Regions from separate parts of the Herminiimonas arsenitoxidans genome, predicted to be linked through region 1. Evidence: predicted binding sites of a transcription regulator. Region 1 holds the regulator's gene; each other region holds the start of a gene.

Region 1 (10,972 bases):
ATGCCGGCTCAAGCGTGGATTTGAAAAAGAACGGCAGCTATCGATTCGCCAACGGCCAGCGCTATCTGGTTATTCAAGCTGCTAATGCCGGTAGCAATTACAACGAAAGCACATTGCAATATCAGGCAGACGGTTACAGAGGAAATATCACCGGCAGCACTATTGTCGATGGCAGTAATCTTGGTTTGCTACTGACGCTGGACGGTGAAGTCATCAATCCAGCCAACAATGCAAATGCACGATCATCACTAGAAGGTTTGTTCAAGTACACCGGAACTGATGCTGGCTTGATGAATTTGTTTAATGCAGGTGCGGCGCTTGATACACCAGAGGATGCCAATCGTGCAGGTTCGCAATTGGATCCGTCGGCGATGGCTGCCGGCGTTGCAGGTTCATCTACAACGGTTTCTCGCCAAGTCAGCGCCATCGCATTCGATCACTTGAACAACACTGCATCCGCGCCAACTGGTGGCAGTGGTTTATCCAGTGGTGATGGCAGCAGCGAGAGTGCGGCTTGGGGGCAAGCCTTTGGCGGTCGCGCATCGGACAAGGGACGCGATGGCATCTCCGGTTATCACGCCAGCTACAGCGGCTTGCTGCTCGGCGTAGACACAGCGCTAAACGATCAATGGCGCGTTGGCGGTCTGTTTAGTTATGCCACCACGTCGCTATCTAACGATGGCAATAACACTGGCAGTTATGCCAAGGTCGATTTCTACGGTTTGACCGCTTACGCCGGTTACACAAGCAAGCCGTGGTATCTAAACATGTCTATTGGCGCGATGCGCAACGATGTAAATGCACATCGTGCGATTAACTTTGCCGGTTTCAATGGCATTGCCAACAGCAGCTATAAGGGCATGCAGTACATCGCTGCGGTACAGGCGGGTTATCCGTTCAATGTGAACGATATGATCGTCACGCCGCTTGCGGGCCTCACATACAGTAGCTTGCGCATGGATGGCTATACGGAGACCGGTGGCAACGGCGCGGCTTTGCGTGTCGATGGCACGGATACGCATTCGCTGAAAAGTGATCTGGGTGCCAAGCTGGAGCGCACATACAAAACCTCATACGGTTTGCTGAAGCCGACGGTGCAACTAGTTTGGCGACATGAATACAGCGACACGCGTTTGCAATCGGTTGCCAACTTCGCGGCCGATACTTCTGGTGCGACGACCTTCGTGACCACAGGAGCAAAGCCAGTTTCGGATACTGCTGTGTTGTCTTTGGGGCTGACGCTGCTGCGCAATGACAATTTGACGTTATCGACCAACTACACGCTGGAGTCCGGCGGCGCTTATACCTCTCAGACGGGCAGTCTGATCGCGCGCTGGAGATTTTGATGCCTTCGATGACCGGCTTCGGGAAAAACTTTCCTCATACTTCGCAGTTGAGTATTCCAGAAGCCTTGAATCGTGCCTATGCGCATTGGAATGACGGGCAGGCTGCTGAGGCAGAAAAACTATGCCAATACGTGTTGTTGGCATGGCCTTATCAGACCGATGCCATGCATTTGCTGGGACTGATTGCACATGCCTACGGTCATCTGGATATGGCTGTTAGCCATCTGCGTCAGGCTTGCACGGCACAAACTGCTCCGGCGGTTTATTTCAGCAACTTTGCCGAAATTTGTCGTCAAAAAGGTCTGCTGGCAGAAGCGGAGCAGGCCGCACAACAGGCGATCAAACTCAATCCTAATCTGGTCGATGCATGGAATAACCTGGGTATCATTCTGCAGGAAAGCGGCAAGCTAGATGCCAGTCTCGAATGCTTGCAGCGCGTCGTCAATCTGACACCGGACGAAGCCACCGCACACAACAATCTGGCAAATACCTATCGACGCTTAAACCGTCTGGAACGCGCCGAAGAGCACTATAAAAAAGCACTGGAGCTCAAGCCTAACTATGCTGAAGCACATAGCAATATGGCTTTTTTACTGAATAGTCAGGGACAGTTCGATCAGGCTGCTGCTGCCGCACGCCAAGCGATAGAGATCAACCCGCAACTGGTCGATGCCTATCTGAATCTGGCTGATGTGGAAACTACACGTTTGCGTCATGCCGAGGCATTTCGCTCGCTGGATGCCTTGATCGCATTCGCACCGCAGCACGTAGCCGCATTAACGGCGCGCGCACAGCTTTTGAAAAAGATGGAGCGCAATGAGGATGCGCTGATCTGTGCACGGCAAGCATTGGCGCTGGCTCCCGATAACGCTAATGCGCACAACACATTGGGACTGGTATTGCAGGCATTGGGTCTACATGAGGAAGCACTGGCAGCATTTGATCAGGCTGCGGTGTTGCCGGGTTCGGTTAAGGAAGAGGCATTGGTTAGTCGTGCTTCGCTGTTCATGGAAAGCGGTCGTGTGGAAGATGCGATTGCTGCTTTCGATCAGACCTTGCTCGCGTTCCCAGGCTCAATACGCGTCATGACCAATCGCAACGATACCAAAATATATCTATCCAACGACCCGGATATTGCAACGATGGAAGCGTCGTTAGTACAAGCCGATAGTCTGTCCCTGATGGATCGTATGGCTGTGCATTTTGCGCTCGGCAAGGCATATCTCGATACGCGCAATTCGGCGCGAGCCTTTTATCATCTGGATGCAGGCAATCGTTTGAAGCGGTCCACGTTCAATTACGACGCTGCCGTCACAAAGCTATGGATGGAGCGCATTGCGGCTACCTTTAATGCAGATTTGCTGGCTCAGCACACTGGCGTAGATGTGTCATCTGAATTGCCAGTATTTATTATCGGCATGCCACGTTCTGGTACGACTTTGGTCGAGCAAATACTTGCTTCACATCCGCATATACATGGTGCGGGCGAGTTGAGTGCTTTGCGTTTGGCGATTGAGAAAGCAGGTACTTTTCCGGAAAGCGTCGCGAATCCGTCATCAGATGTTTTGGCGCAGATCGGCCACGATTATCTGGCGCACATTACACAGCTGGCAAACGGCAAAAAGCGTCTGGTCGACAAGATGCCGTCCAATTTCTTTTATGCCGGTTTGATCCCGCTGATCTTGCCGGGTGCACGCATTATCCATTGCCGACGTGATCCAGTTGATACTTGTCTGTCGTGCTACAGCAAACACTTCACGGGTGAACAGTTGTTCAGTTACGACCAGACGGAATTGGGGCAATTCCATCTTGCGTATCAAGCGCTGATGGATCACTGGCGTCAGGTGCTGCCAGACGATAGATTCATAGAAGTGGATTACGAAGCAGTAGTAGATGATCTGGAAGGTGAGGCCAAGCGCTTGATTGATTTTGTCGGCATGCCGTGGGATGAAGCATGTCTAGACTTTCACAAAACCCGTCGTGTGGTTCGTACTGCCAGCGTTAATCAAGTGCGCCAACCTATCTATAAAACATCAAAGGGGCGCTGGAAAAGAAATGCCGCTCACCTTGCGCCATTATTGGCAGCATTGAAAATAGAACACAGTGAATAAACTCACGACAGTCGCGCATACGCTTACCGCAGCAGACCGCCAGGCGCATTACGGTCATGCAGGTGCGGTGCTATGGCTGACCGGCTTGTCTGGCGCAGGCAAGTCCAGTCTGGCTATGAATCTTGAACATGCGCTGACCAAGCTCGGTTATTCCTGTTATGTGCTTGATGGCGACAATGTACGCAGAGGCTTGAATGCCAACCTTGGCTTTAGTCACGAAGGTAGAACGGAAAATATCCGGCGTGTGGGTGAAGTTGCTTCCTTGTTTGCTGATGCGGGTCTGATTTGTATCGCAGCTTTCATCTCACCATATCGCGCAGATCGTGCGCGTGCCCGTGCGTGTTGTCGTCAGACTTTCCATGAAATTCATGTCGCAGCTGATCTTGCTACTTGCGAAACGCGCGATCCCAAAGGTCTCTACAAGGAAGCACGAGCAGGGCAGATACAGGAATTCACCGGCATCAGCGCGCCGTATGAAGCGCCGGAACAGGCAGAATGCGTCGTCAACAGCGCCAGTGAGACGTTGGCTGTAAGCACCGAAAAACTAATCTTCTATGTACTTGCGAACTTGCCGCTGACACGTAACGCTTGATTCGAATAGCGTCTATCGCCATCATTCGTGGCAAAATTGATTCGGATAGACATTCAGTCTTCCTTCAGATGTCTGAAGACAATTATTCCGAGAGCGATCATGGCTAGTAAAGACATCGAGATACAACTGAGCGAGCGTGCACGACTACCGGACGATTGCAGTCGCATTCTGGTTGCCGCGCTGGAATCAGGCGATATAGAAATATCGGTCGCTTTGTATGAGCCAACTGCGGTTCTGTTTTCAAAATCAGGCAGGACGATGACAGGACTGGATGCGATCCGTCAAAACAATGCATCGTTGATCGCCTTGAAACCCACGTTCGCTATCGATTTCATCAAGTCCACAATCAGTGGCGACGGTACGCTTGCGACCAATCGCATGAAGGCGAATCTGTCGTGGAAAGATGCGGAAGGGAAGTTGGTGCATGCCAGCGTTGATACGCTAGAGGTATTGCGCAAGCAGGAAGATGGATCGTGGCGTTACATCATCGACGATCCGTATGGCAGCATGCGCGCGAATTTGAACGAACGTTAATTCGTTCAAATTCGTACTTATGCAGTGCTTAGGATTTGGCTTTGCTTCGACGGCTGAGGAAGCGCTCCAGATCGGACGTGCGCTGTTCCGTATGCAAACGCATGCAGCTGAAGAACTCAATGTCCTTCATGATGCTGCCTTTGTTATAGATGCTGATGGTCTTGCAATCTTGTTCAACAAAAGCAGTCCATTCCTTTTGCGCGACGCGTAATTGCTTTTTAGTCGCTACGTAAGGAATGCCTTCCTGATCCTGATTTGGGATTTGTTTCAGCAAGGCTTTGTAGGTGACATCCAGCTTGTCGTGCGCCTTTTTGTATTCTTCTTTTGCGCAGCTATTCATTTCCTGCGGCGACCCTTTGGACAGACAGAGATCAACCTGTTGTGCAAAAGCGCTGATCGGAAGCAAGGTCAAAAAAGCCAGTGTGATTTTATTCATCATATCCCTGTCAAAAAATTAATAAGCACATGCGTCTTCAGCAAGACTAGCAGCATACGGCAGCAGCTTGCTTCATATTTTGATTAACGTCAATAAACTGTCTGCTAGACGCCTATCTAGGTTTTCAGTCGATATCCAGTCTTGAAGATGTACCAGACGGCGACCAGACATGCGCTCAGGAAGACCAAGGTCATGACGATACTGACGAGAACGCTGACGTCAGAGACGCCATAAAAGCTCCAGCGGAAGCCGCTGATCAGATACACGACTGGATTTGCCAGTGCGATCTTTTGCCATACTGCTGGCAACATGCTGATCGAATAAAAGCTGCCACCAAGGAAAGCCAGTGGAGTCACGATCAGCATAGGAATGATTTGCAGCTTCTCGAAGCCAGTCGCCCAGATGCCGATGATGAAACCAAACAGGCTGAAGGTGACTGCCGTCAGAATCAGAAAAGTCAGCATCCACAACGGATGTGCAATTTCAAACGTGACGAAGAGCCGTGCCGTTGCCAGTATCAAGACGCCGAGAATAATGGATTTGGTCGCGGCTGCACCTACATAGCCGATCACGATTTCCACATAAGACACCGGTGCGGAGAGTATCTCGTAGATCGTGCCGGCGTATTTCGGCATGAAGATGCCGAAGGACGCATTCGAAATACTCTCTGTCATCAACGCCATCATGATCAAGCCGGGCACGATGAAGGCGCCATAGCTGACACCGTTGACCTCGACCATGCGTGAACCGATGGCTGCACCAAACACGACGAAGTAGAGCGAGGTGGAAATAACCGGCGATGCAATGCTTTGCATCAGTGTGCGCCAGGTACGCGCCAGTTCGAATTTATAAATAGCGCGGATTGCGTATATGTTCATAGTTATCTTCTCAATCTTTGCTGTGCACTAGGCTGACAAAAATCTCTTCCAGTGAGCTTTGACTCGATTGCAAATCCTTGAAGTCGATATTGTGTTCACTCAGTTTTTTCAAGAGTTCGGCGATGCCGGTTTGCTCGCTTTGGGCATCGAAGGTATAGGTCAGCTCGTTACCATCTGTTGAAAGTTCGAGTTGTAAATGAGAAAGCTCGGCAGGGATGATTTGCAAAGGATGTTGCAAATGCAGGCGTAATTGCTTCTTGCCCAGCTTGGCCATCAAGGCTGCCTTGTCTTCGACCAAAATCAGTTCGCCTTTGCGAATGACGCCGATACGGTCGGCCATCTCTTCGGCTTCTTCAATATAGTGTGTAGTCAAGATGATAGTCACGCCGCTCTCACGCAGGCCGCGCACCATTTCCCACATATCGCGACGCAGTTCCACATCGACGCCGGCAGTCGGTTCATCGAGGAAGAGTATCTGTGGCTCGTGCGAGAGTGCCTTGGCGATCATCACGCGTCGTTTCATACCGCCGGACAAGGCAAAGATCTTGGAATCCTTCTTTTCCCACAGCGAAAGAGAGCGCAAGATTTTTTCGACGTACGCATGATCTTTCGGCTTGCCGAATATGCCGCGACTGAAATTGACTGTGGCCCATACCGTTTCAAATGCGTCGGTCGATAGCTCTTGTGGTACCAGCCCGATCTTGGTACGTGCAGCGCGATAGTCGGTCACGATATTGTGACCATCGGCCAGTACAGTACCTTCACTCGGATTGACGATGCCACAGATGATGCTGATCAATGTGGTTTTGCCCGCACCGTTCGGTCCGAGCAGGGCGAAAATTTCGCCGCGACGGATATCGAGATCGATGCCTTTGAGCGCCTGAAAGCCTGACGCATATTGCTTGGTCAGGCCCTTGACGGAAATAATCGATTGCAAACTGCCTCCGTAATAGATGGATGATGCCAACTCGCGTAGCTTGCGAGTGACTGTCAGTTTTTTAGTATGCAGAAATACTGCAGATACGCATTATCGCAGCGTAGCGATATCCTTGCTTTCCAGTACATGTTTATCAGCGCCATGCCTGGCGACAGCCAGCATGGCCTTGCCCAAGGCTTCGGTAGTGGTGATCTGCGTGGGGAATATGGCGCGAAGAATCGGGAATAGTGGTGCTGATAAGGCGTAAAGCAGACGATAAGACCTGGTTTTTGATTTTATGCCGTGTAATGGCTGTATCACACCGGGACGGAACATATAAGCGTTGAAGGGCAGACGCAGCAAGGCATTCTCGGTTTTTCCCTTTACGCGTGCCCACATTACGGATCCCTGTTCCGAGCTATCGGTACTGGCACCGGATACATAGATGAATGTCATATTCGGATTGAGTCTGGCCAATGTTGTGGCTGCCGCCAGCGTCATGTCGTAACTGATGCGAGTGTAGTCGGCCTCCGTCATGCCAACGGATGAAATGCCGAGACAGAAAAAGCAGGCATCGATATCGCGCAACTCATCTTCGATGGCCGCGTAATCAAGCAAATCAGAGTGTACGATTTCACGCAATTTGGAATGCTGCTGGCCAGTGCTGCTGCGACCTATGGTTTTTACCAGTGTGACATCTGGATCGAGCAGGCATTCGCGCAATACGCCTTGGCCAACCATACCAGTCGCACCGAATATCAATATATTCATTTCATCCTCTTCGGTAAGCCCAACGTTAAACGCGCGAGTGCATCGTGCATGCGATCACTGAATAGCCAACGCATGAATGGCGTTAGCTTCGTTACTCCAATTTCTTATTCAAATTGATATGTAAGAACGTGTGCTCAAGGTCGGGGCGCCTTGAATAAAATCAATACCTGGATTTAACGGCAGCTGGCATTACCGGCAGCCATTTCTTTCAAAATAGCGGGAGCCAGCAGTTCTATCTCGCGATTGCTCACTTTCAGCAAGCCTTCTTTCTTGAACTTGGAGAGCAAGCGGCTGATGCTTTCTATCGTCAAGCCGAGATAGTTGCCTATATCTTCACGCGACATGCGCAACTGGAAGTTGGTCGAGGAGTAGCCGCGTGCCATATAACGCGAAGCCAGATTCAGCAAAAAGGCCGCAAAGCGTTGTTCTGCGCGCATGTTGCCGAGCAGCAGCATGACGCTTTGCTCACGCGTGATTTCCTGGCTCATCATGCGATGGAAGTGACGCAGCAGTGTTGGCATGGTGCTGAACAACTCTTCCAGTCGTGGAAATGGGATTTCGCAGACTTCACTATCTTCCAACGCAATCGCATCACAGTGATGGAGGTCGGTACTGATGGCATCCATGCCGAGCAATTCGCCGGTCATCTGGAAACCGGTAATCTGCTGTTCGCCACCAGCGTTGATCTGGCAGGTTTTGAAGTGACCAACGCGCACCGCATACAAGTTAACAAAGGGATCACCCATGCGATACAGATATTCATCGCGTGACACTTTGCGCCGGCGGCCGATGATTTGATCCAGGCGCTCCATATCGTTTTCGCCCAGGCCCATAGGCAGACACAACTGATGCATGCTGCAAGTGGAGCAACTGGCGCGCAAGGCGTTGACGTTCAATGCTGCATCAACGGTAGAGGAGGAAGGCTGGCTCATATTCTTTGCTTAGTCGAACCGCGATGCGGTATGGGTGCGGTGACTGGTTTAACGGTGAGAGGCTCAGTCTTGAAGACTGAGGCGACTCATGTGATCTTGTCATCAATCTGTAACAAGGGCAACTTATCCTTACGCTGCGCCCATTTTTCATGTTCAGGCATAGGCGTCTTGGCCTGGCTGATGCGTTTCCAGTCAGGGCGCATGGATAACTCACGATTCAATGCGACGAAATGCTGTTGTTCGGGCGAGATTTCAGCCGCGTTAACGATGGCATTGACGGGGCATTCCGGTACGCATACGGAACAATCGATGCATTCATCCGGATTGATCGCAAGGAAGTTGGGGCCTTCAAAAAAACAATCCATCGGGCAAACCACAACGCAATCGGTATATTTACATTGAATACATGCTTCAGTGACGACAAACGGCATTTTCCTCGTTCCATTTTTGCGATCAGAGGCGTCATTGTAAACGCTGTCGCCGGAATTGCCTTTTTCAAGGTGCGCCGAAATGACGGCGCTCATTGCAAGATGGGGAAGCGAGTGGTAAAGTGCGTCGATTATTTTCCGATGGGGTTTTTGAATGGGCAGTTCCAGTTGTAGTTCTCATACCGATAGTATGCTGGCAAGGTAGCCCACGATTTCTCATCGCTACCTTGCCGCAATGGCGGGTAGTGGCTTTAAGGCAATCGGTCCTCGATTGTTCTTTTTCTACTCCCTTAGTTTTTAAATTGATTGCATATATCGCTCTTGCGGTGTGATCTCGTGTCCACCTGTACGAGCTTGAGTGCGTTGTATCTTGCTGATGACTCGCAAGCATGGTCTGACTGTTGACGCCGCTTAATCGCGTCTTCACACACTCGGATCAGCATGCGTATTCTTGCCGGTAAAGGTCCTATACCTTTTCCCGGTGTGCTCAGACTGGATAATCATGAATACAAGGTGTCACCATGTTTGAGTTGTTTGCCCCACGTCGGGCAGATCAGTCCTTGCTTGCGATTTCTCCAAATCGCTGGGATTGGGCATTGTTACCACTGGTGCTGGCCGTGTTTGTTGCGGTGGGCTTTGGCGCGATGCAGATGACCAGGCCATTTGTGGTCGGCGAAGTAACGCCGATCTCGCTTGATCCTTCCAATCTTCCTTATTACTTGCTGCGCACGATTTTGCGTATGTTCATCGCGCTGGCTTTTGCGTTGCTATTCAGCTTTATCTTCGCTGCAATTGCGGCCAAATATCGCGCTGCCGAAAAGGTCATGATACCGATGCTGGATATCCTGCAATCGGTGCCGATTCTTGGCTTTCAGGCGATTGCGATTGCGCCGTTCATTGCATTCTTCCCGGGTAACCTGCTGGGCGTTGAGTGCGCGGCGATTTTTGCGATTTTTTCTTCACAGGCGTGGAATATGGCTTTCAGCCTGTATCAATCGATACGGACTGTGCCGGCTGAACTGAGCGAGGCTTCGCGCGTGTTCCGTCAATCCGGTTGGCAGCGTTTCTGGCGACTGGAATTGCCTTACGCGATGCCGGGCTTGTTGTGGAACATGATGATGTCCATGTCTGGCGGCTGGTTCTTCCTGGTGGCGGCAGAGGCGATCTCGGTCGCAGGGCAAGATATCAAGCTGCCTGGCATCGGCGCTTATATCGCAGTCGCGATCGAGGCCAAGGATCTGCATGCGATCGGTTGGGCTATTGGAGCCATGCTTGCCGGGATCGTCTTGTATGACCAATTGTTCTTCCGGCCACTGTTGGCATGGGCGGATAAATTCCGTTTTGAAGAATCGCAAGGTGAGACCGAACAGCGTTCGTGGTTATTGAATTGGGGACGCCGCAGCCGCTGGATGCGCGCATTCACGGATCGTGTCTGGACGATGTTGCGCAGCACCTTGGGCTGGTTCAGCGTGCGCTACGACGGTACAGCACCGCAAGCCAGTGCGCGTGTTATCCATCCTTTATGGTCGCGTGCATGGAGCGTAGTGATTTTGCTTGCTACCGCGCTGGCGATCTATCGACTGATTACCTTCGTACATAGTGATGTCGGTTGGCCGGAAGTTGTCCATGTTGTGTGGCTGGGCTTGATTACGTTGACGCGCGTGTTGGTGCTGATTGCCTTGGCATCGTTGATCTGGGTGCCGATTGCAGTCTGGATCGGCTTGCATCCTAAGTATTCGCAACGTGTGCAAGGTGTTGCGCAATTTCTGGCTGCGTTCCCGGTTAACTTGATGTTTCCGTTGGTCGTGTATGTGCTGCTGACGATGCAACTCAACCCCAATATCTGGCTCAGTCCTTTGATGGTGTTCGGTACGCAGTGGTACATCCTGTTCAACGTGGTAGCCGGTGCTTCGACGATACCAAATGAGTTGCGTCTGGCTTCTGACAATCTAGGTTTGAAGGGCTGGCTGAAATGGAAACGTGTCTATCTGCCAGCCGTATTCCCTAGTTATGTGACGGGCGCAATTA
Region 2 (10,972 bases), 2.6 Mb from region 1:
CATCGTCAAAAAGGTGCCGGGGGTAACTTCTGCACTGGCAGAACGCGTAAGCGGCGGACGCTATATCGATGTTGATATCGACCGCGCCAAAGCAGCGCGATATGGCCTTGCAGTGACGGACGTGCAGTCGGTTATTTCATCTGCGATTGGCGGAGAAAACATTGGTGAAGTTGTGGATGGACGCCAGCGCTTTCCTATCAATGTCCGCTACTCGCAGGATTACCGTAACTCTGTGCAAACACTACGTGACTTCCCCATTGTCACGGATAGAGGTGCACAGGTAAGGCTGGGGGATATTACGAACATCAAGGTAACTGATGGGCCGCCAATGATACGCAGCGAGAATGCACGGCTTTCTGGCTGGGTTTATGTCGATGTGCGCGGAACGGACTTGCACACAGCTGTGAAAGCAATGCAGGCAGCGGTGGCAAAAGAAGTAAAACTCCCACCTGGATATTCGATAGGCTGGTCAGGGCAATTTGAATATCTGGAGCGAGCTGTCGCCAAGTTGCAAACGGTCATTCCACTCACGCTGGCAGTGATTCTTATCCTTCTGTATTTAGCGTTTCGCTCAGTATCAGAAGCATTGCTACTCATGCTGACTGTGCCTTTCGCACTCATCGGCGGCTTCTGGTTTGTGTGGCTACTCGGTCATGCCGTTTCGGTGGCTACTGCAGTTGGGTTTATTGCATTGGCAGGGCTGGCGGCTGAGTTCGGCGTCGTGATGCTGGTGTATCTACGCAATTCATTGAATCAGCGATTGCAATCCGGCCAGCCGTTGAGCAAGGAACTCATTGCGGAAGCGATACGGGAAGGTGCGGTACTGCGTGTGCGCCCCAAAGCCATGACAGTGGCAGTTATCTTGGCCGGTCTTGTCCCGATTATGTTCGGTAGCGGTGCTGGCTCTGAAGTAATGCAACGGATTGCCGCACCGATGGTGGGCGGCATGATTACCGCACCATTGTTGTCGCTTTTTGTGATTCCAGCAGCATGGCGTTTGCTTCAAGAACGCAAATTACGTTTGGCAGTACGAAACAAATCAATCTAACTACTAAGGAGTATCAAATGAAAAAATCGTTTTTGAATCTGGTGGCAGTTTGCGGCTTTTCTCTGATGGCAGTGAATGTTTACGCTGACCAAAGAACCATGGGAACGGACATGGCAGGAATGAAGATGGAAGGGATGAAAATGGACAAGATGCCAGCGACATCAGCGAGTGCGACTACCCTGTCGGATGGCGTAGTCAAAGCCGTTGATAAAGAGAACAAAAGCATTACCCTGAAACACGGTCGCATCAAGAGCGCGACAGTGGAAATGGGGCCTATGACCATGCCGTTTGCAGTGAAAGACAAAGCGCTACTTTCTAATGTAAAAGTAGGCGACAAGGTGAAATTTACGGTTGAGAACGTCGATGGAGAAGCAACAGTGACGGTGTTATCTGTTCAGAAATAATAGAGCCAGTCGCTCAAGCCGCTTGTCGTTGATTTTGGTGTGATGCAGGTAGTCGATGGCAATTCTGGCGTACATGTAGTTGCTATTAATGAAATATTTCTGACTCGTCAGTAATGGTTGCTAAAGACAAGCAGTAATGGATATGTATTGTCGATTCATTATTGCTAGTCTTTGCACAGATGTAGCAGACGTTTTTCATTCTCACTAAAGCGTTAAAAATCGTACCAAATACACAAGCGTTTTCCCGGATTTAACCAATATTCACACATCAGTCGCAATATCTTTGCGACGGCATCGTTTATCTCTAAAGATTCCTTCTTAATTGACGTAATCAGGATTGAGTTGAGGTGAAAATTTTTTCTCTTCAATGTCTCATTATTTTTGCGCTAAAAGCATCATTCATAACGCGCAAGCAATCCTTCATATTAGACAGGCAACCCATGCAAAACAAACAACAATCTCTCGGCGGAACCGAGGTATTGGCGTTTACGCTAGGCAGCGAAGAATACGGTATCGATATTCTGAAAGTGCAGGAAATCCGCGGTTACGATGCCGTCACCAAAATCGCTAATGCACCTGAGTTCATCAAGGGTGTCATTAATCTGCGCGGCATCATTGTTCCGATTGTCGACATGCGCATCATGTTCAAACTCGGTTTGCCGACGTATGACCAATTCACGGTGGTCATTATTCTTAATATTGGCAATCGTGTAGTCGGAATGGTGGTCGACAGCGTTTCTGACGTCATTACGCTGAATAACGAACAGATCAAGCCTGCGCCAGAAATGGGAACCGCGATGGATACGGATTATTTGATCGGGTTGGGAACGATCGAAGAACGCATGCTGATCCTGGTTGATATTGACAAGCTGATGTCATCCTCCGAAATGGGGCTGATCGAAAAAATTGCGGCCTGAGAATAGAGCTGCTTCACATAATTAACTGGTCTGAGGGAATGATGTTCAATAATTTATCAATCAAGATGCGTCTCATCGGCACGATGGCTTTCATGGGAATGATGCTGATTGTCGGTGGTGCGATGGGTGTGATTGGCTTGCAAAGCACGAACGACTCACTGAAGGATGTCTACGGCAATCAACTGGCATCTTCTCTTGCCATCAATCTGTCGATGACGCGGATGTTCCAGGCGCGTTCGGCCATTGATCGTGTCGTCCTTAAACCGGATGCGCCTACTGTAGGTGACTTGATCGCGCGTTCAGCAACGCTGCGTGCCCAATCTGATGCGGCATGGAAGGATTACTACTCCTTGCCGATGAATGCGGATGAAAAGAAACTGGCTGATATCGTCACCGAAAAACGCAATATTTATGTGCGTGATGGCGCACTTCCTCTGCTCGCTGCCGTGCAAGCCGGGCGGCATGCAGAAGCCAGCGATCTCATGTTTGTAAAGACCTCACCTTTATTTACTGACATGCGTGAGAGCGCAGAGAAGCTGACGGACTTTCAATTGAAGACTGCCGCTGCAGCGTATGAATCCAGTCAATCCATGTACAGCATGTTCCGCATTGCGGCGATTGGTGGCGTTTTGTTTGGGTTGCTGGCTGTTTCAATATCAGCTTTCTTCCTGATCCGCGCGATCATGCAACCGCTGCAGGAAATGCTGGGTCATTTCGGTGCGATTTCTTCTGGTGATTTGACTAGCCGTATCGAAGTCAAATCCAAGAATGAAATGGGCGTGCTGATGCACGGCTTGCAAAAAATGCAGACTAGCTTGACCGAAACTGTACACAACGTTCGTCAAGGCAGTACGGCGATCAGTACAGCGACCACGCAAATCGCAGCGGGCAATCTGGATTTGTCCAGCCGCACTGAACAGCAAGCCAGCTCACTGGAAGAAACAGCTTCGTCGATGGAAGAGCTGACCTCGACTGTGAGACAGAACGTTGACAACGCACGCCAAGCCAACCAGCTTGCCGCATCTGCTTCCAGCGTTGCAGAAAAAGGCGGTGCAGTGGTGTCGCAAGTGGTCGATACGATGGAAGACATCAATACTTCTGCCAAAAAGATTGTGGACATCATTGGCGTTATCGACGGCATTGCCTTCCAAACCAATATTCTGGCCTTGAATGCCGCAGTGGAAGCAGCCCGTGCCGGCGAGCAAGGTCGTGGATTTGCCGTGGTAGCGAGTGAAGTGCGTAATTTGGCGCAACGCTCGGCTGCAGCAGCGAAAGAAATCAAGACCTTGATCGGTGACTCTGTCGGTAAAGTAGAGATCGGCAGCAAGCTGGTCGGTGAAGCTGGCGTCACGATGGAAGAAGTTGTGCACAGTGTTAAACGTGTGACTGACATCATGTCCGAGATCATGGCGGCGAGCCAGGAACAAAGCGCCGGCATCGAGCAAGTGAATCAGGCCATTGGTCAGATGGATCAAGTCACGCAGCAGAATGCAGCGTTGGTAGAGGAAGCTGCAGCTGCAGCGGAATCGCTCAACGAACAAGCGATCAAGTTGGCAGAAGCAGTCAGTGTCTTCAAACTGGATCGCATGGAAGTATCCGCATCCGCCAAGACGGCAACAAAAATCGCAGCAGTAGCACCTGCCAAACGTGCGATTGCAGCACCTGCACCAGCGCGTAAGAAAGTGTCGAATGGTGTAGCGGCAGGCGGCGATGACTGGGAAGAGTTTTAAGTTATCACTTGCTGTAATCAGGTAAGCGCTGCGCCGCTTGCCTGATCAATCTTGTTATGGTCGGGGACACATCTTGTTCTCGACCGATCTCGACAAAATGATGGCGTTTTCTGCAATGGAAAAATAGAGCAGCAGAACGATACATCATGAACATCTCCCTCGAAGCACTCCCTCATCTTAAGTAAAAAATGCAAATAACGAATTTGAAAATCGGCGTACGGCTGGGCATGGCGTTCGCCGTTGTACTGGTATTGATGGCATCCATGATAGTGATTGGTGTATGGCGCCTGCAAGCAGTCGCACAAGCAACTGTGCACATGGAGGCCGCTGCGCAGACAGAGCGTTTATCGCATCAATGGTATCTGGGTAATATCGCCAACGCGGTGCGTACCACGGCACGTGTGAGAAGCAACGATGCTGAAGTACAGAAACAATTCCAGACCGAGATGGAAGCGCAAAGTATCGAAATCACCAAGCTGCAAGATCAAATCAGTAGCCAGATTCAAAGTGATGAAGGCAAAAAACTGATGAGTGTGGTGGGTGACAAGCGCAAGGAGTATATGGATATCCGCAAGGATGTCTTCAAGCTCAAGAGCGAAGGCAACGCAGCCGCCGAAGTAACGGCAAAAAAAATGATTGAAACCAAGATGGATCCAGCATTGGATTCCTATAACAATTCAGTCCTGGCGGTGGTGGAGTTTCAACAAGGGATTTTCCAGAAAGCGAAAACTGCTGTCGATGATTTGTATCTATCCGGTCGCGCTGTATTGATTACCTTGGGAACGATTGCATTGGCATTGGGTGCTTTACTCGCGTGGTTGCTGTCACGCAGTATCACGCGTCCCTTGGGATACGCGGTCGAAGTTGCACGTACAGTCGCTTCTGGCGATCTGCGCAACAAGATTGAAGCCAAGTCGAGCGACGAAACCGGACAATTGCTGCAAGCGTTGAAGGACATGAACGACGGCTTGGTCAAGAGCGTGAGCGAAGTCAGAACGGGTATCGATACCATTGCTACAGCATCGAGTCAGATCGCAGCGGGCAATCTGGATTTGTCCAGCCGTACTGAAGAGCAAGCCAGCTCACTGGAAGAAACAGCCTCATCAATGGAAGAGCTGACTTCAACCGTGAAGCAGAATGCCGACAATGCACGTCAAGCCAATCAACTTGCAGTATCTGCCTCCAGCGTGGCAGAAAAAGGTGGTGCAGTGGTGTCGCAAGTGGTCGATACGATGGAAGAAATCAATTCCTCTGCCAAGAAAATCGTGGACATCATTGGCGTCATCGACGGCATTGCTTTCCAGACCAATATCCTGGCCTTGAATGCCGCGGTAGAAGCAGCACGTGCGGGTGAACAAGGCCGAGGATTTGCCGTAGTCGCAAGTGAGGTGCGCAATCTGGCACAACGTTCGGCCGCTGCCGCAAAAGAAATCAAGGCACTCATAGGCGACTCTGTCGATAAAGTCGAGACCGGTAGCCGACTGGTAGAAGAAGCTGGCGTGACGATGGATGAGGTTGTGCAAAGCGTGAAGCGCGTGACCGACATCATGTCCGAGATCATGGCCGCGAGTCAGGAACAAAGCGCTGGCATCGAGCAAGTGAATCAAGCCATCGGTCAGATGGATCAAGTCACGCAGCAGAACGCAGCGCTGGTAGAAGAGGCTGCAGCCGCAGCCGAATCACTCAATGATCAAGCGGCCAAGCTGGCAGAAGCCGTTAGCGTGTTCAAGCTGGATGGTGTAGAAGTGTCTGCACCGATCAAACGAACTGCAAAAATCTCAGCGGTGGCATCGCATCGTGCTCCTGCCCAACGTACGATCGCTGCACCAGTACGTCAAAAAGTTGCGAATGGCGCAGCAACGGGCGGGGACGATTGGGAAGAGTTTTAATCGTCTGCTCTTTGCATCTCTTTTAAAAGGCCGGGTTCTTACCCGGCCTTTTTTATTTTCTGCCGTACTTTGCTCGACTATCGTTTTTCGTCTTCTTTGCTTGTCCGACTGATGTCTGTGCAATGCAAGCATGTCTGATTATTTTCTTTCTCGCTTATTTTTCATATCTAAAAATATTTCCATGTGGAAATAAAATTCAGTGAGATAGCCACCACTACTTGTTGTGTGGATGTAACTCAGTGTTTTGCGTTTACATGTTTGTCATGCAGGCGATAGACATCATCCGGTCTCTCTGTACTTCACTTCGTTTTTCTCCGCGCTTTTCTACTCATCCTCATAGCAGTTTCAGGGTTTTTCAGACCTTCTATTTTGACGTTAATCAACCTCCGGCAACGATTGCTGCACGGGTGTTTTTAACTGTCCTTTTCCGCTGTTCCACACACTGCATTTTTATTTCTGTTTGCAAATGTTTGCGAACGTTTACATGCCGTTTCAGAGGGGGAACTTTATATTCCGTTCGGCAATTCCCGTGCATCAAATCAATTATTTAAACAGCAGATTGTTGCGACTTTGTGTTTAGAAAATTATTTAAAAAGTAGATAGGCCTGTCATGTTGCGTTCACCATTCTTTGCCGGATTCTCTTTCCTTACTGTGTTGCGCTCTGCGTCACTGGCTGTGCTGATCGGTATGTTGCCGATGTCTGCATTTGCGGCATTGACGGCCTCCGTGACGACGCCTGATCCTTCTTCATTTTTCCCTGGTGAGGTGAGAATCCTGCGCATTACTTTGTCGAATAGCGTCGGTACGCAGATCGATAACACTGCATTCGATAATAATTTGCCGGGGACTTTGCCTAATGGTTTGAAGATCGCTGGTACACCTACTTCTACCTGTGGCGGCACGCTAACAACGGTACTAGGCACGCAACAAATCAAACTGGCGAACGGGATTATTCCTGCATCAAGCAGCGGTACTGATGGCGTATGTACGATCGATATTCCAGTGACGGCCGGGACTTCGACAGGGAGCGCAGCCAGCTATGATTACCAGCTTGGCAATGGCGCAGTAACGGGAGTTGAGGGTCTTACTGCTGTGGCAAACAGTGGTTTCGTCACACAAACATTTGGTGTGAGGGCATTGCAGCAACCGCAGATTGCGAAGTCGTTTGGCAACTCCACACTCATACTTGGCGGCACATCTACGCCGTTGACTGTAAAGGTTACGAATCCTAATTCTGTCGCCATTGGCAGCTTCAATATTGCCGATGCTTTTCCTCAGCTTGGCGGCAATGGAATTATCAAGGTGGCAGCTGTACCGAATGCGACGGCTAGCTGTAGTGATGGTTCCATACCCGTATTTAGCGCGGGCATTGGCGCCACAACGATAAGCGGTTCCGGTTCATTGCCGGCGAGTGGCAGTTGTACCTTCACCGTCAATGTCGAAGCGAATCAGACGAATGGTGCTTACACAACCGGGGCACAAACCAATCTGATTAATCGTACTAGTGATTTCAGTACGGGTTTGGGCATGCCGGCAGCTGCGGATGCAAAGGCAACGATCACGGTAGTTTCGCCACTGCAGGTGAGCAAGGCATTCCCCAAAACGGCACTTTCCAGTGGCGAGGCCGGCAGCTTTGTGATTACCCTGAAAAATGAAGGTAATACGGCTCTGGCTATTACCAGTTTTAGCGATACGCCTATCGATGGTGTGGGTGGAGCGACCGCGACTAAGGGCTTGCTGGTTACCAGCTCATCCAATACATGCGGTGGCACAACGACGAATACTGCAGTCGGCATTACGCTCAATGGCGGCAGCATTCCCGCTAACGGTACTTGTACCGTCACCGTCAATTTCACCGGCAGCGTTCAATCAACCGGTGTACCCGTTACTTATACAAATTCGCTGCCTGAAGGTGCGGTCGATGTCGGCATTCCTGCGATACGCAGTCAAGATGCTTCAGCGACTATTTTGGTTGCCGATGATTTACGTATCTTGAAGAGTGCAACACCTGCAGTCGTTGCACCCGGGAATCCGATTCAATACCAGATCACGGTGGAGAATTACGGCGTCGGTGTGATTAACAACGTCACCGTGACCGATCCGTTCAGCCATGGTCAAACATTTTTGACCGGCAATATCAATGGCATCAACTATTTACCGACAGTGGAAGGTGCTGGTTGCGGAACGCTAAGTTCTAGCAGCGTGGTCGGTGCGACTTCTGCCGTTCTTGCGCTTAGTTCTATTCCCGGACGCAGCAATATCAATGTACCGGGTACGTGTACGGTCAAATTCTGGGCAATGACTTCACTGACAGTCAATACCTCAACCGACAACACGATTGCTGCTGGTGGCGTTTGCTACAACAACGGTGCTGGAAACATCTGTAACGGTAGTCCTTCAAATCCAACGGGGCCTAACAATACGGTACCGGTTCTTGCTGCGACGAAGGCATTTGCTGAATCTACTCCGGGCGTCAATACTTTTTCTGAAGGCACGATCGTTCGTATGACGATTACGCTGAAGAATAAGTCGGCAAATCCGCTGACCAATGTAAGCATCTCGGATACCTTGAAGCTCGCGAATACTGGTGGTGGGCAATTGCGTATTGCAACACCGTCGAATGCAGCCAGTACTTGCGGTACTCCGACGATAGATGCTGTCGCAGGTTCCACATCGATAGCAATGAATGGCGGGACGGTGCCAGCGCGGGCAGATGGCGGAACCGGTGCCGATGGCACATGCGTATTACTCGTTGATGTGGTTGGGCCAGCAGGTGTTTATCCGAATACTGCAACGGTCGGTGGCACTGAAACATTGGCTAATAATCAACCGCGTGCGCTTGTACCGCTTGCGACGAATACACCAGTTCTGACGTATACATCTGCACTAACTGCAAACAAAAGTTTTAATCCGGCCAGTATTGCGTCGGGTGGTAAATCGACTGTCACGGTCCAGCTTTTAAATTCCAGCACTCTGCCGCTGACGAACGTCAAGGTAACGGATCCACTGCCAGTCGGCATGGTATTGGCAACGCCGCCTAATGCGTATTCAACATGTGCCGGTACGCCTGTGATTACGGGTGCTGCGGGCGACGCGACTATTTCTCTTACGGGAGCAAACATCAATGCTGGTGGCAATTGCTCGCTTCTGTTTGATGTAGTGGCAACTGGCAGTAGCAATTGGGTCAACACTATTCCTGCGAACGGCATTCAAGCCGATGGTGGCGTACGTAATGTCGTACCAGTGACGGCGACATTGACGCGTAATGCGTCAACCAATCTGTCGATTTTGAAATCGACCACTCCGTCTACCTTGACCTTCCCAGGACAAGTGAGTCAGTTGACGATCGATATCAACAACGGCACGCAAGCAGTTACCAATATGGGCGTGACAGATTATTTCACCACGGACGGTACGGCAGGTGCTCCTAATAACGGTTGGGTCATTACCGCGAATCCATCGGCGACCACTACTTGTCCTGGTGGCAGTGTTGTGGCGATTCCGGGCTCACATTCGGTCAGTCTGAGTATTGCGACCTTGGCAGCCAATGCAGCTTGTTCGATCAAGGTTAATGTCACATCCAATGTTGCCGCTGGTGTGACCAACGTTATCCCGGCCGGCGCATTGCATACCGATCAAGGTTTGACGAACAGCAGTCCTGCATTTACCAGCCTGGCGACCAGCAGCAATGTCGGGATTGAAAAACAGTTCACACCGAATGTAGTGAAACCGGGAGAGCGTTCGCGTTTGCGCATTACTTTCCTTAATCCGACTTCTCAGCCTTTGAGCAACCTGAGTGTTATTGACATACTGCCGGCAAATATCAGTGTGCCTAGTGGTGCTAATCCGACGTCGACTTGTCTCGGTGCGACGGTTTCTTCTTCGGTAGTAGGTGGTTTGCATCAAGTGCAAGTGAGCGGCGGTAACTTGATCGCGGCAACAGGCTTGACCGCGGCTAGCTGCGTGGCAGAAATCGATGTACTGGTGAATGCCGCAGGCGATTACGTGAATACGATCCCGGCGAATACGGTCATAGGTTCATCTGGCGGCATCCCCGTAACAAATAAAGATCCAACCAGCGATACCTTGCGTGCCAGAGCGCCACTGACAGTACACAAGGCGTTTAGCTTGCGTACACAAGATAGCGGTAATCCTGGCGGCTTTACAACCGGCGTTGATAACAAGGCGGCAGGTGCAGTCGCTGTATTGACGCTGCGTTTTGAAAACAGCAATAGCGCGCCGCTGACCGGCTTGGGTGTGAATGATACCTTGCCGACGGGATTAGTGGTCGCACCAACCCCGGGAGCCAGCACAACATGCGCGGGCGGTACGGTAGTGGCAACAGCATCTGCCACCAGTATTCGTGTGGCTGGCGCAACAGTGCCTGCCAACGGCTTCTGTCTTGTAACGGTCAATGTGCTGAGCAATATTTCCGGCACATATATCAATACGATTCCAAGTGCAGCGGTGACAACGAACGAGGGCATCGTCAATGAAGAAGCGACGAGCGCGAAATTGATCGTGTCTACACCGCCTACGGTGGGCAAGCAATTTTCACCAGCCGTGATTCCAGCAGGAGGCAAGTCACGTTTGAGCATTGTGATCGGTAATGACAATGCATCAACCATGACCTTGACGGCTAACTTCGACGATGTACTGCCGATTGCGCCTGGTCAAATCAGTGTGGCTGCACCACCAAACATGGTCAGCACTTGCGGTGGCACGGTCGTGGCAGCTGCGGGTGCAACGAGTGTGCGCCTGAATAACGGTGGAACGATTCCGCCTGGTGGTTGCACCATTGATGTTGATGTCACTGGGATGACGGCAGGTGCGCATACCAACAATATCCCAGCTGGTAGTTTGAAAACAGATTTGGGTAATAACCAGCAACCTGCCAATGCAGTGCTGACCATCAGCACACAAGGTTATGTGTCGGGCAAGGTATTCAAGGACAACAATGTCCTGCCGAACGGTACTTTCGAA
Region 3 (10,972 bases), 400 kb from region 1:
TAGCTGGCCGCAAGTTGCAGTCGCTGATTGGCGTCGATACGGAAGCCCATCTTGCCACCCAAGCTGTAAGTGTTGGAATCGAATAGATCGCCTTGACTTGCATCCGGCGCAATGCGATCGCCGTGTGCATCGTAGGAACCGCCTATGCGGCGATAAGATGTGTCCACTTCATAATCGACGACATCGCCTTTACCGGAAAAATAATGTTGTACCTGCGCACCCAAACCTTTGCTTGTCAGCTTGGATAGCGCGGCATCCATCGATATCGTGGTTTCTGCAACGGGTTCGCCGCCAACAGGGCGCGTTGTGACGGAAATGATGCCACCGCTTGCGCCGCTGCCGTAGATCGAATTACTCCCGCGCAGGACTTCGATGCGATTGATGCGGCTGGGATCGATGTTGACCAGATTGCGTGATGAATCGCGATTGGTATTGAGCGGGATGCCATCGACCAGTATCAGCGCATTGCGTCCACGCAGTGTTTGTCCAAAGTCGGTGAGGTTGCGACTGGAATCTGATAAGCCGGGTACGCTCTTGGTCAGCATTGCGCCCAGATTAGGCGAAGTGGCGCGCAAATCTGCCAGTTCCTGTCCTTCGATCACGGTGACTTGTCGCGTCGGTTGCATCAAGCCGCTGCCGGAGCGTTCTGTTGTCACGACGACGGTTGGCATGATGTCAGGCACTGAAGGAATCGATGCTGCACTGATTTCAGCCGCTGTCTTGCGTCGAATATGCAAGGCGCCGTTGGTGATCGTTTCTGCTGTCAGATCGCTGCTACTGAGTGCTTGTCGTACCGCTTCATCGGCTGACAGGCGGCCATTGATTGCGGCTGCCTGATGTCCGGCGATCAAAGCTGGATCGGCGACGATAGTGCGACCGCTTTGCTGGCCGATGCGAGTCAGCGTGGTGCTCAATGGTCCGGCCGGAATATTCAGTTGAACTGCGTTGGCGGTGGAGGCTGGGCTGGCGCTTTGTGCCCATGCACTGGCTTGCGTACAGGCGATGGCAACAGCGAAGGCGATACGACTTAGTTTCAAACGAGAGGTATGTATGTGCTGCATGAGAAGGTCCCTTTTGGTTTGTTTTCAATAACCATGTGGAACGAAACGGAAAAACCCCTCATGCTTTTTAAAATTAATTGCTATGCCTGTTTGATGTCGATGGAAATCAACCAATTACCGTAGTGCTGCATCTTCAGCGGCAAGGTGTACGTCAAGGTGCGCAATGCATGGCCGGGATCGTCTAGCGGGAAGACGCCGAACACGCGCAACTCTGCAGCGGCTGGTGAAAGTCGTATCAAGCCGCTGTAATAAGGCTTGTAGGCATCGACGACTTCGGCCAGCGTGGCATTCTCGACAGCCAGCATGCCGTCCGACCAGGCGGCACGCGCGACGGCATTACCGGCGATGGGCTCGATTTGTGCCGAGGTAAACAAAGCACCTTCGCCTTCACGCATGCGCATTTGCTGACCATCGTGCGTGCGTAAGTCTATGCTGTGTTCAAGTACAACGACTTGCGATTGCGCAGCGCGTTGACTGACCAGAAAACGCGTACCCAAGGCTTGTACCGTGCCTTGACTGGTGCGAACGATAAACGGACGTTGCGCATCCGGCGCGACGGTAGCGATCAACTCGCCTTCACGCAAATGCAATTGCCGTGTGTCTTGATTGAAGTCGATATCCGCTGCAGAGCGTGCATTCAGCTCGACGCTGCTGCCATCGGACAAGCTAAACGTTAGTCTTTGCCCCGTGCCTGTACGCAGATCGGCCATGAGTTGACTGATGGGCATACTGCGATTGGCGACGATGGCCGAAGCACCACCCAAGCCGGCGAACACCAGCGCACCGCGCAGGAATTTTCTGCGACGGGTGCCGAGCAGAGTGCGTTGCGTTGCCTGGACTTGTCCCGGTGCGCTCAGGCCGGCATCGCGCACGATGCTTAATGAATCGTCCAACAAACCAGCGACCCGATTCCATGCCATTTCATGTGCCGGATCGGCAGTACGCCAATGCTCAAAGGCCAGACGATCAGCCTCGCTCAAGGTGTCCGATTCAAAGCGGATCAGCCAATCTACGGCAGTATGGAGCAGCTGATCGTGTGCGGCTGACGCGTGATGGCTGGCTGGATTCATGGCGCCCATTGCAGGCATTGCAGCAGCGCGCGCTTCATGTAGCGTTCTACCGTGGCGAGTGAGACGCCTAATTTTTCGGCGATTTCTGGGTAGGTCAGGCGATCCAGACGGCTGTAGAGAAATGCTTTCTTGACTGGCAGCGGGAGTGCGTCGAGTGCGCGGTCTATCTGTTCTATGGCTTCCAGCAGAACTGCGCGTTCTTCCGGTGACAGGGCGACGGCTTCCGGCAATAACATCAGCGATTGCAGATAGGCTTTTTCCAGATCCTGCCGACGCCATAGATGAAAGAGGATGCGCTTGGCGATCGTCGTCAAAAAGGCGCGCGGTTCAGCTATCGTCGCAACGTCCTTGCTCTCTACAACCTGGGCGAAGGTTTCCGAGGTGACGTCTTCCGCATCGGCACGGCTGGACAAGCGGCGCTGCAGTCGACACAGCAGCCACGGCTGATGCTCGACATACAGCATTTCTAAAACGGCAGACGATGAAGGATGGATGGGCACAGCGACTCTCCGAGGCTTGCCTAGTTTATGCGGCAAGTCCTTGATTTTGTGTAAATGAGAATCGTTATTATTACATGAAGACGTAAAAACAGAACCGGTTTTTATCGTCGGTTGTAGGTGAGTGCTGTTTTTTTACGACGCTGGCAAGCCTGTGCGGCACATACTTCTTGTGCAAGTCGCAACAGTCAACCTTGAGAGAAATCCAGATCAGTCGGCAGTGCATCCGGCTGACGGTTCATTTGATAGCTGTACCAAAGACTTTGCGCGATGCGCTGAGCGGAAGCATAAGCGCGTTCGCTCATGGCTTGATTCGGTTGCTCATTGAGAGTTTCCTTGAACAGTGCCAGCCAGCGTTGAAACAGTGCCGGATCCAGATGATGCAACGCGATATGTTTTTGCATAGGCGTACCGCTATAACGGCCGGTGCCGCGCAGTATCGATGACCAGAAGTCGACTAGTTTGGCTAGATGATGATTCCAGTCGTCGATATGACCGTTGAAGATGGGGCCGAGCACGGCATCGCGTCTCACCTTGGCATAAAAGGCATGCACCAATTGCGTGACTTCTTCATCGGTGCACAGTTCGTGTGATGACACTAGTTTCTCCAGTATGTAATGCGTTGCTAGCTAATGATAGGCCGTGCAGCTCGTTATCGCTCATGCGTCATGTCTGTTATTGGCCTGCGTTTGCTTATTGTTTCTGCGGTGGTAAGGCGCGCTCGAATATTTCCTTCAACCATTCTGCGAAGATGCGCACACGCGGAGACAGTTGTCGATTATGTGGATACAAGACGCTGATCGGCATCAATGGCGGTGGAGATTTTGGTAATACGGATTTCAAGATGCCGGATTCTAATTGAGGAATGATGTGATAGCGCGGCACTTGGATCAATCCCAATCCGGCGATCGCGCATTCAGTATAAATCTCTGCACCGGTCACGGACACAGCGCTGGGAATGTCGATTAGCTCGACTTTGCCGTTCACAGTAAATTCAAATGGATAAGGTTTGCCGGTAGAGCTGGATATGTAATTGACCGCTTTGTGTTCGGCGAGATCTGCGATGTTGCGTATGGGTTTGTGCTTGGCCAGATAAGTAGCGCTGGCGCAGGTGACTTGTTCTAGCAACGCAACCCTGCGGCCGATCAAGGAGGAGCTTTGCGGATTGCCACCACGTAATACGCAATCTATACCGTCGCGCACCAAATCGACCAGCAGATCACTTACGTCGATGTGCAATTCGATATCGGGATAACGTGCGAGGAAGTCCGGCAGGGCAGGAACGACGAAGTGCGCCGCCAGAGTGCCTTGCAAGCTAACGCGCAACAAGCCTTTGGGCGCAGCATTGTGGAAAGCGCTGTCCGCTTCTTCCACATCGGCCAGCAGACGCACGCAGCGTGCGTAATAGGCATCGCCATCCAGCGTCGGTGTCACTTGCCGCGTCGTGCGATTGAGCAAACGCGCGCCTAGGCGTTCTTCCAATCGGCTCATCGCATTGGTGACAGTGGCGCGTGGTAGTTGCAGATCATCCGCCGCTTTGGTGAAGCTGCGGCGTTCCATGATGCGCACAAAAATCTGCATTTCCTGAAATCGATCCATGAGCTGGCCTTTTGATTGTTATCGAAATTCGAATAATGAAGTCGATTTTAGCCTGATTATCTTTTTTGTGGTTTGTCGCACAATCCGTCCATACCAACATTTTGAGGAAAAGCATCATGACTAAGCAAGCCAAAAAAGTAGCCATCATTACCGGTGCATCACGCGGCATAGGTGCAGCAATCGCAGAGCGTCTCGCGCATGACGGCTTTGCCGTCGTTATCAACTACGCCAATAGCGCAACAGAGGCTGATGCGCTGGTTGCGAAACTGGCGGCAGACCAACATCAAGCCATCGCCGTCCAAGCCGATGTGTCCAAGGCGGCAGATGTGCGTCGCCTGTTTGATGAAACTGAACAAAAGCTGGGCAAGGTTGATGTGCTGATCAATAACGCCGGCATTCTGAAAACGGCCTCGTTGGCAGAAAGCAGCGATGAAATGTTCGAGCAAACTTTCAGCATCAATGTGCGTGGCACGTTCAACACCTTGCGTGAAGCAGCGACGCGTTTGAATGATGGCGGTCGGGTGGTGAATTTTTCCAGCACGACGGTGGTAATGAACTTGCCTAACTATGCGGTCTACAGCGGCAGCAAGGCGGCAGTGGAAGTGTTGACGCCGATCTTTGCGAAAGAAATGCGCGGTCGCAATATCACCGTCAATGCTGTTGCACCGGGACCGGTTGCAACGGAATTATTCTTTAATGGCAAAACAGAAGCGCAGATACAGCAATTCGCCAATATGCCGCCGCTGCAACGCCTCGGTCAGCCTGATGATATTGCTGGGACAATTTCATTCTTGGTTGGCAAGGATGGCGGCTGGATCAACGGACAGGTATTGCGCGCGAATGGCGGATTGGCTTGATTCTGCGAGGAGTACAGCAAGCTTGATTGAAAAAACGCCGACATGATGAGTGTCGGCGTTTTGTTTTGTACGGATGTTTAAGCAGAGAGCTTTTGCATTTCGCTATACAGATCAGCTTTGCCTTCAAAGCCGATGCCGGGTAAGTCCGGCAAGGTGATGTAACCGTTATCGACCTTGGCACCATCCGGGAAGCCGCCGTAAGGTTGGAATAAATCAGGATACGACTCGTTGCCACCCAAGCCCAGGCCTGCCGCAATATTCAGCGACATTTGATGGCCGCCGTGCGGAATGCAGCGTTTGCGCGACCAGCCGTGCTCATGCAGCATATCCAGCGTACGCAGGTATTCCACCAAGCCGTAACTCAACGCGCAATCGAATTGCAGCCAATCGCGATCCGCACGCATGCCGCCGTAGCGAATCAGGTTGCGAGCATCTTGCATAGAGAACAGGTTTTCCCCGGTCGCCATCGGTTTGTCGTAATAGTTGCGCAAGGTCGCCTGCAATTCAAAGTCCAATGGATCGCCGGCTTCTTCATACCAGAACAGATCGTATTGCGATAAAGCCTTCGCATACTTGATGGCGGTATCCAGATCGAAACGACCATTCGCATCGACCGCGAGTTTTTGACCATCACCTAGTACGCTCAGGATGGAGTCGATGCGACGCAAGTCTTCGTCCAGAGATGCACCACCGATTTTCTTCTTCACGACGGTATAACCGCGGTCGATGTAGCTGCGCATCTCATCCTTGAGCTTGCCGTGATCCTGTCCCGGGTAGTAGTAGCCGCCAGCCGCATAGACAAAAATCTTGCGATCTGGCTGACCATTGCCGTAACGATCAGCCAGCAACTGGAATAGCGGCTTGCCTTCAATTTTGGCGACTGCATCCCATACCGCCATATCGATGGTGCCGATGGCGACGGAACGTTCGCCGTGGCCGCCTGGTTTCTCGTTGGTGAACATCGTGTTCCAGATTTTGTGCGGATCGAGGTTGTCACCGGCATCGTTGACCAGAGAAGCAGGATCAGCTTCCATCAAGCGCGGAATGAAGCGTTCGCGCATCAGCATGCCCTGACCGTAACGACCATTCGAGTTGAAACCGTAGCCGACGACTGGTTTACCGTCACGGATGACGTCGGTAATGACAGCAACCAAACTCAGCGTCATCTTGCTGAAGTCTATGTATGCATTGCGTATCGGGGAGCTAATCGGTAAAGTCTTTTCGCGGATTTCAACTATTCTCATGTGGGTCTCCTGAAAACATCGCGTCTGGTCGATGTGGAATATGGAAAGCGCTAGCTTATTCGCAGAACGCGTACTTATAATTCACCGCAAGTCATATAACTATTCACCCCCAGTGAAAACTGACATCTCATCCGAACTTGAATTCTTTGTGCTGATTGCCCGCCACGGCAATCTCTCGGCTGCTGCACGCGCGCTCGATATCACGCCGCCGGCGGCAACCAAACGACTGGCGCAACTGGAAGCACGGCTCGGCGTCAGGCTCATCAACCGGACGACACGCAGCATCAGTCTCACCAGCGAAGGCGAAACCTATCTGGGTTATGCGACCAGAATTCTGGAAGAAGTAAAGGAAATGGAAGACGCGGTGTCGTCGGGTGGTTCCACACCTCGCGGACTGTTGCGCGTCAATGCGACTCTGGGTTTCGGTCGTACCGCCATTGCACCGCTGGTGTCTGAATTCGCCAAACTGTATCCGCATGTGGAAGTACAGTTCGAAGTGACAGACAAGCCCATCGATTTGGTGGAGAGCGGCTTTGATTTGGCGATACGCTTCGGCGACTTGCCGGATACGCGTCTCAATGCGCGTAAGATCATGTCCAATCGCCGATTTCTATGCGCATCGCCGATTTATTTGGAACGTCACGGCACACCCAAGACGTTGGCTGATTTAAGCAAGCATCGTTGTATTACGCATCGCCAGAATGATGAAGCAGCCGGTATCTGGCGTTTCACGCACAAGGGCAATAGCGAAGTCGTCAAGGTGCAGAGTGCACTATCCAGCAATGACGGCGATATCGTTCTGGGTTGGGCGCTGGATGCGCATGGCATCCTGATTCGATCCGAATGGGATTTGGCGAAGTATGTGAAGAGCGGTCGGCTGAAAATTGTCTTGCCCGATTTTGTCTTGCCTTCGGCAGATTTGTTCGTCTACTACCCGAACCGACGCAATCAGAGTACGCGGGCGAGGGTGTTTATCGATTTCCTCGTTGAGCATGTTGATATGCTTGCAGACTTGCCTCTCTCCAGCTAGCTGTGATGCAGGCGATCAGATAAATCGAGCATAAATTTGATATAGCGCAAGAAGCCAAATATTCGATGCCGGATAATGCTCGGCATGATGTGTACACCAGCAATACCAGTTTTTGATCCATTTTTCGCGCGACCAAGCAACGCTTATTCACCGGCCGAAAATCTGCTACGGCTAATTACAGATCTATCTGATACTGTCTACAACGCTCGCCTAGGCGTATGCTGTCATCAATCTCATCGGATCCGATGCAATGAAGCACGTGTTGTTACGCAATGACGTGGCAATGCGCAAAAATGCAAGGCACTATGCGAACTACTCCAGCCGCTTTCCTTCGATTGCGATCCGGTAAAGGGATTGATGTCGGGAGTTTGCTGCAAGCGTTTGCATCATTGCTGTGGTTGCCGCAGGCAGCGCTGCTTGCTTATGCATTGCAGCGCCTGGCTGACGGCGATGGACTCGCCTCTATATACCTTCCTGCTTCTCTGATTTTCATACTTGGTGTGCTGCGTGCGCTGTGTGATGCGTGGGGTATGCGCCGTGTTTTTAAAACGGCGCGTGCTGACTTGTCGCAATTACGTGAACGCGTGGCATTGTCGCTGGCGGTGCGTTCTCCGCTGGACGCGCAACGACCTGCATCGGGTCTGGCCGCGAGTGTCATAGCCGAACAGGCGGAAGCAGTCGTCCCTTATCTCACTCGTTATCGTCCCGCACGCCTGCGCTCCACCATTGTTCCGCTGGCGATACTTGTCGTCGTTTTTCCTCTTTCCTGGATTGCTGCATTCATTCTGTTGGTGGCGGCTCCGCTGATTCCCATCTTTATGGCGCTGGTTGGCTGGCGTGCGAAAGCAGCGAGCGAAGCGCAGATGGTGGAGATTGGTGGCATGAATGGCTTCCTGCTGGATCGTCTACGTGGCTTGGCGACGCTACGCACATTGGATGCGGTAGAGACGACAGCACAGCGTTTGCAGGAATCGGCACAATCGCTGCGACATCGCACGATGAATGTGTTGCGCATCGCGTTCTTGTCTTCGGCAGTGCTGGAATTGTTCGCTGCCTTGGGTGTGGCGATGATGGCGGTTTATATCGGCTTTCATTTGCTGGGACAAATCGAATTCGGTACATGGGGCACACGCCTGACTTTGGGGCAGGGTTTGTTCATCCTGTTGTTGGCGCCGGCTTTCTTTGAACCTTTACGTGAGTTATCCAGCGTTTGGCACGACAAAGCCGCAGGCGATGCTGCACTGGATGCGATCGCTCGTTTGACGGCGCAAGGGTTGTTGTTGCCGGATGCAGAGCAACAGACAAAGAAAACAGCTCAGACAACTGAACGCGCTGCGCCATCCATCGATGTGCAAGGACTGTGTTTTTCATACTCAGATGCCAGCGCCACGATATTTGATGAATACGATTTACATGTAAAAGCAGGTGAGCGTATTGCCATCGTCGCACCTAGTGGTGGTGGCAAATCAACGCTGCTGTCCTTGATCGCCGGCATGGTGTCTGCACAGTCTGGCGAGATCGTGATCGATGGCGTGCAGTTGTCTGCGGATACGGTAGCCGAATTGCGTACACGTATGGCGTGGATAGGGCAGAAGCCACATATTTTCTCCGGCTCGGTTCGGGCGAATGTGGCATTGGGACGTGCCGATGTGAGTGCTGCTGATGTCGCTGAAGCGTTGCGTTTCGCTTCACTGGATACCGTATCGCAAGCACACCCTGGTGTTGGCTTGAGTGAAGGTGGTGGCGGTTTGTCGGGCGGCGAGGCAGTGCGCTTGGCGTTGGCGCGTGCTGCGGTCGATAAGCATGCTGACTTGCTACTAGTCGATGAGCCGACTGCGCATCTTGATAGCACTACGGCACAACAGGTGATGGATGCCTTGCTGCAACTGGCGCAGGGCAAGACCATGATCATCGCGACACATGATCCAATCCTGGCGGCGCGCATGGATCGGGTGATCGTGTTGGATGCACAGGAGTCTGAATGAGACTGTGGCGCGACCTCCATCCTGTATTGAGTTTGTTCGCGGCTGAGTGCCGGAATAAATTGTGGCTGGGCGCGTTGCTGGCTGCCGTGACGGTGCTATCCGGTATGACGCTGCTCGGTTTATCTGGTTGGTTCATCACGGCGACAGCGATTGCCGGATTGAATACAAGCATGGCCTTCACCTTCGATGTGTTCATGCCTTCGGCAGGTATACGCTTGTTGGCTCTGGGACGTACCGCTTCGCGTTATGGCGAAAGACTGGTGACGCACGATGCCACGCTGGCGGTATTGGCTGCTTTGCGTGTGCGTCTGTTCCGCGGTTGGGCGCAACCAGAAGCTGCGCGACGTTTGCTGGCACGACCGGCGCAATTGTTGTTCCGACTCACAGGCGATATCGACGCATTGGATTCGCTGTATTTACGCATACTGGTGCCCGTTGGTGCTGCACTGGCAGCAGCGCTGGCAATCGGTGTGGCACTGGGGTTTGTGCAGATATGGCTGGGTGCCGTCATTGCGCTGTGGCTGATTGTGACGGGCTTGGGCATCACATTGATCGTGGCGCAACGTGCTCGTCCCGCCGCGTGTCGCCGCAGTTATGCGATGGAAGCTTTACGCGCCCGCAGTATCGATTTGGTTGCGGGGCAGACAGAGTTAATCATGACCGGTCGCCTTGATGCACAGCGCGCTGCCTTGGCGAGTGCCGATCGTCATCTGGCGCGTGCAGACGATGCCTTGAATCGCTTGGAAGCGCAGGCGGGCGTGGCGTATGGCGTGGTCGGTACATTGACGTTGACGGGAACCTTGCTTGCCGTTGCTGCATTGGTAGAAGTCGGCGCAATAGATACACCTATTGCTGCGCTTGCCTTGTTGTTGGTACTGACCGCAACCGAACCATTTTCTGCCTTGCGACGTGGTGCTTTGGAGTTGGGACGTACGGTGTTGGCGGCACGTCGTCTTGCCCCGCGTATGCAAGAAGCAGAGATCAATGTCGTTCCTGCACAAACTCTTTCTAATGAATACGTCGTTAATCTCATCAACATCAGCGCGCATCCTGCCGGTAGCGATGCGCCTGGCCTTGCCGTTCTTCACAACATATCGCTGACGCTAGGCGTCAACGAACGCGTTGCCTTGATAGGTGCGAGCGGGGCAGGGAAATCCACATTAATGGCAGTTGTCGCAGGCGAACTGAGCGTGCGCTCAGGCACGGTACAAGTTGCGCCGCATTGCCTGCTGACGCAGCGTACTGAACTGTTCCAGGACAGCTTGCGCGATAACTTGCGTCTGGCTGACCCGGATGCCGACGATGCGCGGCTGTGGGATGTATTGCAGACAGTCGGTTTGGCCGACGATGTTGCAGATTTGCCAAAAGGGCTGAATACACGCTTGGGTGAAGGTGGTTTGGGCTTGTCCGGCGGGCAATTGCGTCGTTTGGCACTGGCTCGCTTGTTATTGCGACAAGTGCAGCTCTGGCTCCTGGATGAGCCGACGGAAGGGCTGGATCCAGCGACGGCGCGGGACGTTTTACAAAGATTGAAGATGCAAGCTACGGGACGTGCTTTCCTGTTGGCAACACATGTGCGACGTGAGGCAGAGTTGGCAGACCGCTTGGTTTGTTTGCAACATGGGCGTA

The links. Region 1 encodes FNR, which switches genes on or off when oxygen is low (the NO sensors DNR and NnrR bind a similar motif). Its sites were predicted from a motif close to TTGATNNNNATCAA; they were not measured.
Region 2: a site for FNR is predicted at 6,358-6,371, ahead of BQ6873_RS15890 (DUF7933 domain-containing protein). Genes of this name have one in related genera too.
Region 3: a site for FNR is predicted at 7,395-7,408, ahead of cydD (thiol reductant ABC exporter subunit CydD). Genes of this name have one in related genera too.

Annotation. Positions count from the first base shown of each region.
Region 1 covers NZ_LT671418.1:745,855-756,826, reverse strand. The annotation lists gene BQ6873_RS03540 (autotransporter outer membrane beta-barrel domain-containing protein) at 1-1,346, shown strand, start outside; gene BQ6873_RS03535 (tetratricopeptide repeat-containing sulfotransferase family protein) at 1,346-3,457, shown strand; gene cysC (adenylyl-sulfate kinase) at 3,450-4,049, shown strand; gene BQ6873_RS03525 (YybH family protein) at 4,149-4,583, shown strand; gene BQ6873_RS03520 (lysozyme inhibitor LprI family protein) at 4,612-5,019, opposite strand; gene BQ6873_RS03515 (ABC transporter permease) at 5,136-5,897, opposite strand; gene BQ6873_RS03510 (ABC transporter ATP-binding protein) at 5,908-6,834, opposite strand; gene BQ6873_RS03505 (NAD-dependent epimerase/dehydratase family protein) at 6,925-7,584, opposite strand; gene fnr (fumarate/nitrate reduction transcriptional regulator Fnr) at 7,758-8,516, opposite strand; gene fdxA (ferredoxin FdxA) at 8,603-8,947, opposite strand; gene BQ6873_RS03490 (ABC transporter permease) at 9,466-10,972, shown strand, end outside.
Region 2 covers NZ_LT671418.1:3,341,156-3,352,127, forward strand. The annotation lists gene BQ6873_RS15865 (efflux RND transporter permease subunit) at 1-1,048, shown strand, start outside; gene BQ6873_RS15870 (copper-binding protein) at 1,066-1,452, shown strand; gene BQ6873_RS15875 (chemotaxis protein CheW) at 1,893-2,369, shown strand; gene BQ6873_RS15880 (methyl-accepting chemotaxis protein) at 2,411-4,099, shown strand; gene BQ6873_RS15885 (methyl-accepting chemotaxis protein) at 4,288-5,988, shown strand; gene BQ6873_RS15890 (DUF7933 domain-containing protein) at 6,599-10,972, shown strand, end outside.
Region 3 covers NZ_LT671418.1:341,339-352,310, forward strand. The annotation lists gene BQ6873_RS01600 (TonB-dependent siderophore receptor) at 1-1,061, opposite strand, end outside; gene BQ6873_RS01605 (FecR family protein) at 1,142-2,131, opposite strand; gene BQ6873_RS01610 (sigma-70 family RNA polymerase sigma factor) at 2,128-2,631, opposite strand; gene BQ6873_RS01615 (group III truncated hemoglobin) at 2,817-3,227, opposite strand; gene BQ6873_RS01620 (LysR family transcriptional regulator) at 3,322-4,227, opposite strand; gene BQ6873_RS01625 (SDR family oxidoreductase) at 4,344-5,084, shown strand; gene BQ6873_RS01630 (mandelate racemase/muconate lactonizing enzyme family protein) at 5,162-6,328, opposite strand; gene BQ6873_RS01635 (LysR family transcriptional regulator) at 6,441-7,358, shown strand; gene cydD (thiol reductant ABC exporter subunit CydD) at 7,664-9,343, shown strand; gene BQ6873_RS01645 (amino acid ABC transporter ATP-binding/permease protein) at 9,340-10,972, shown strand, end outside.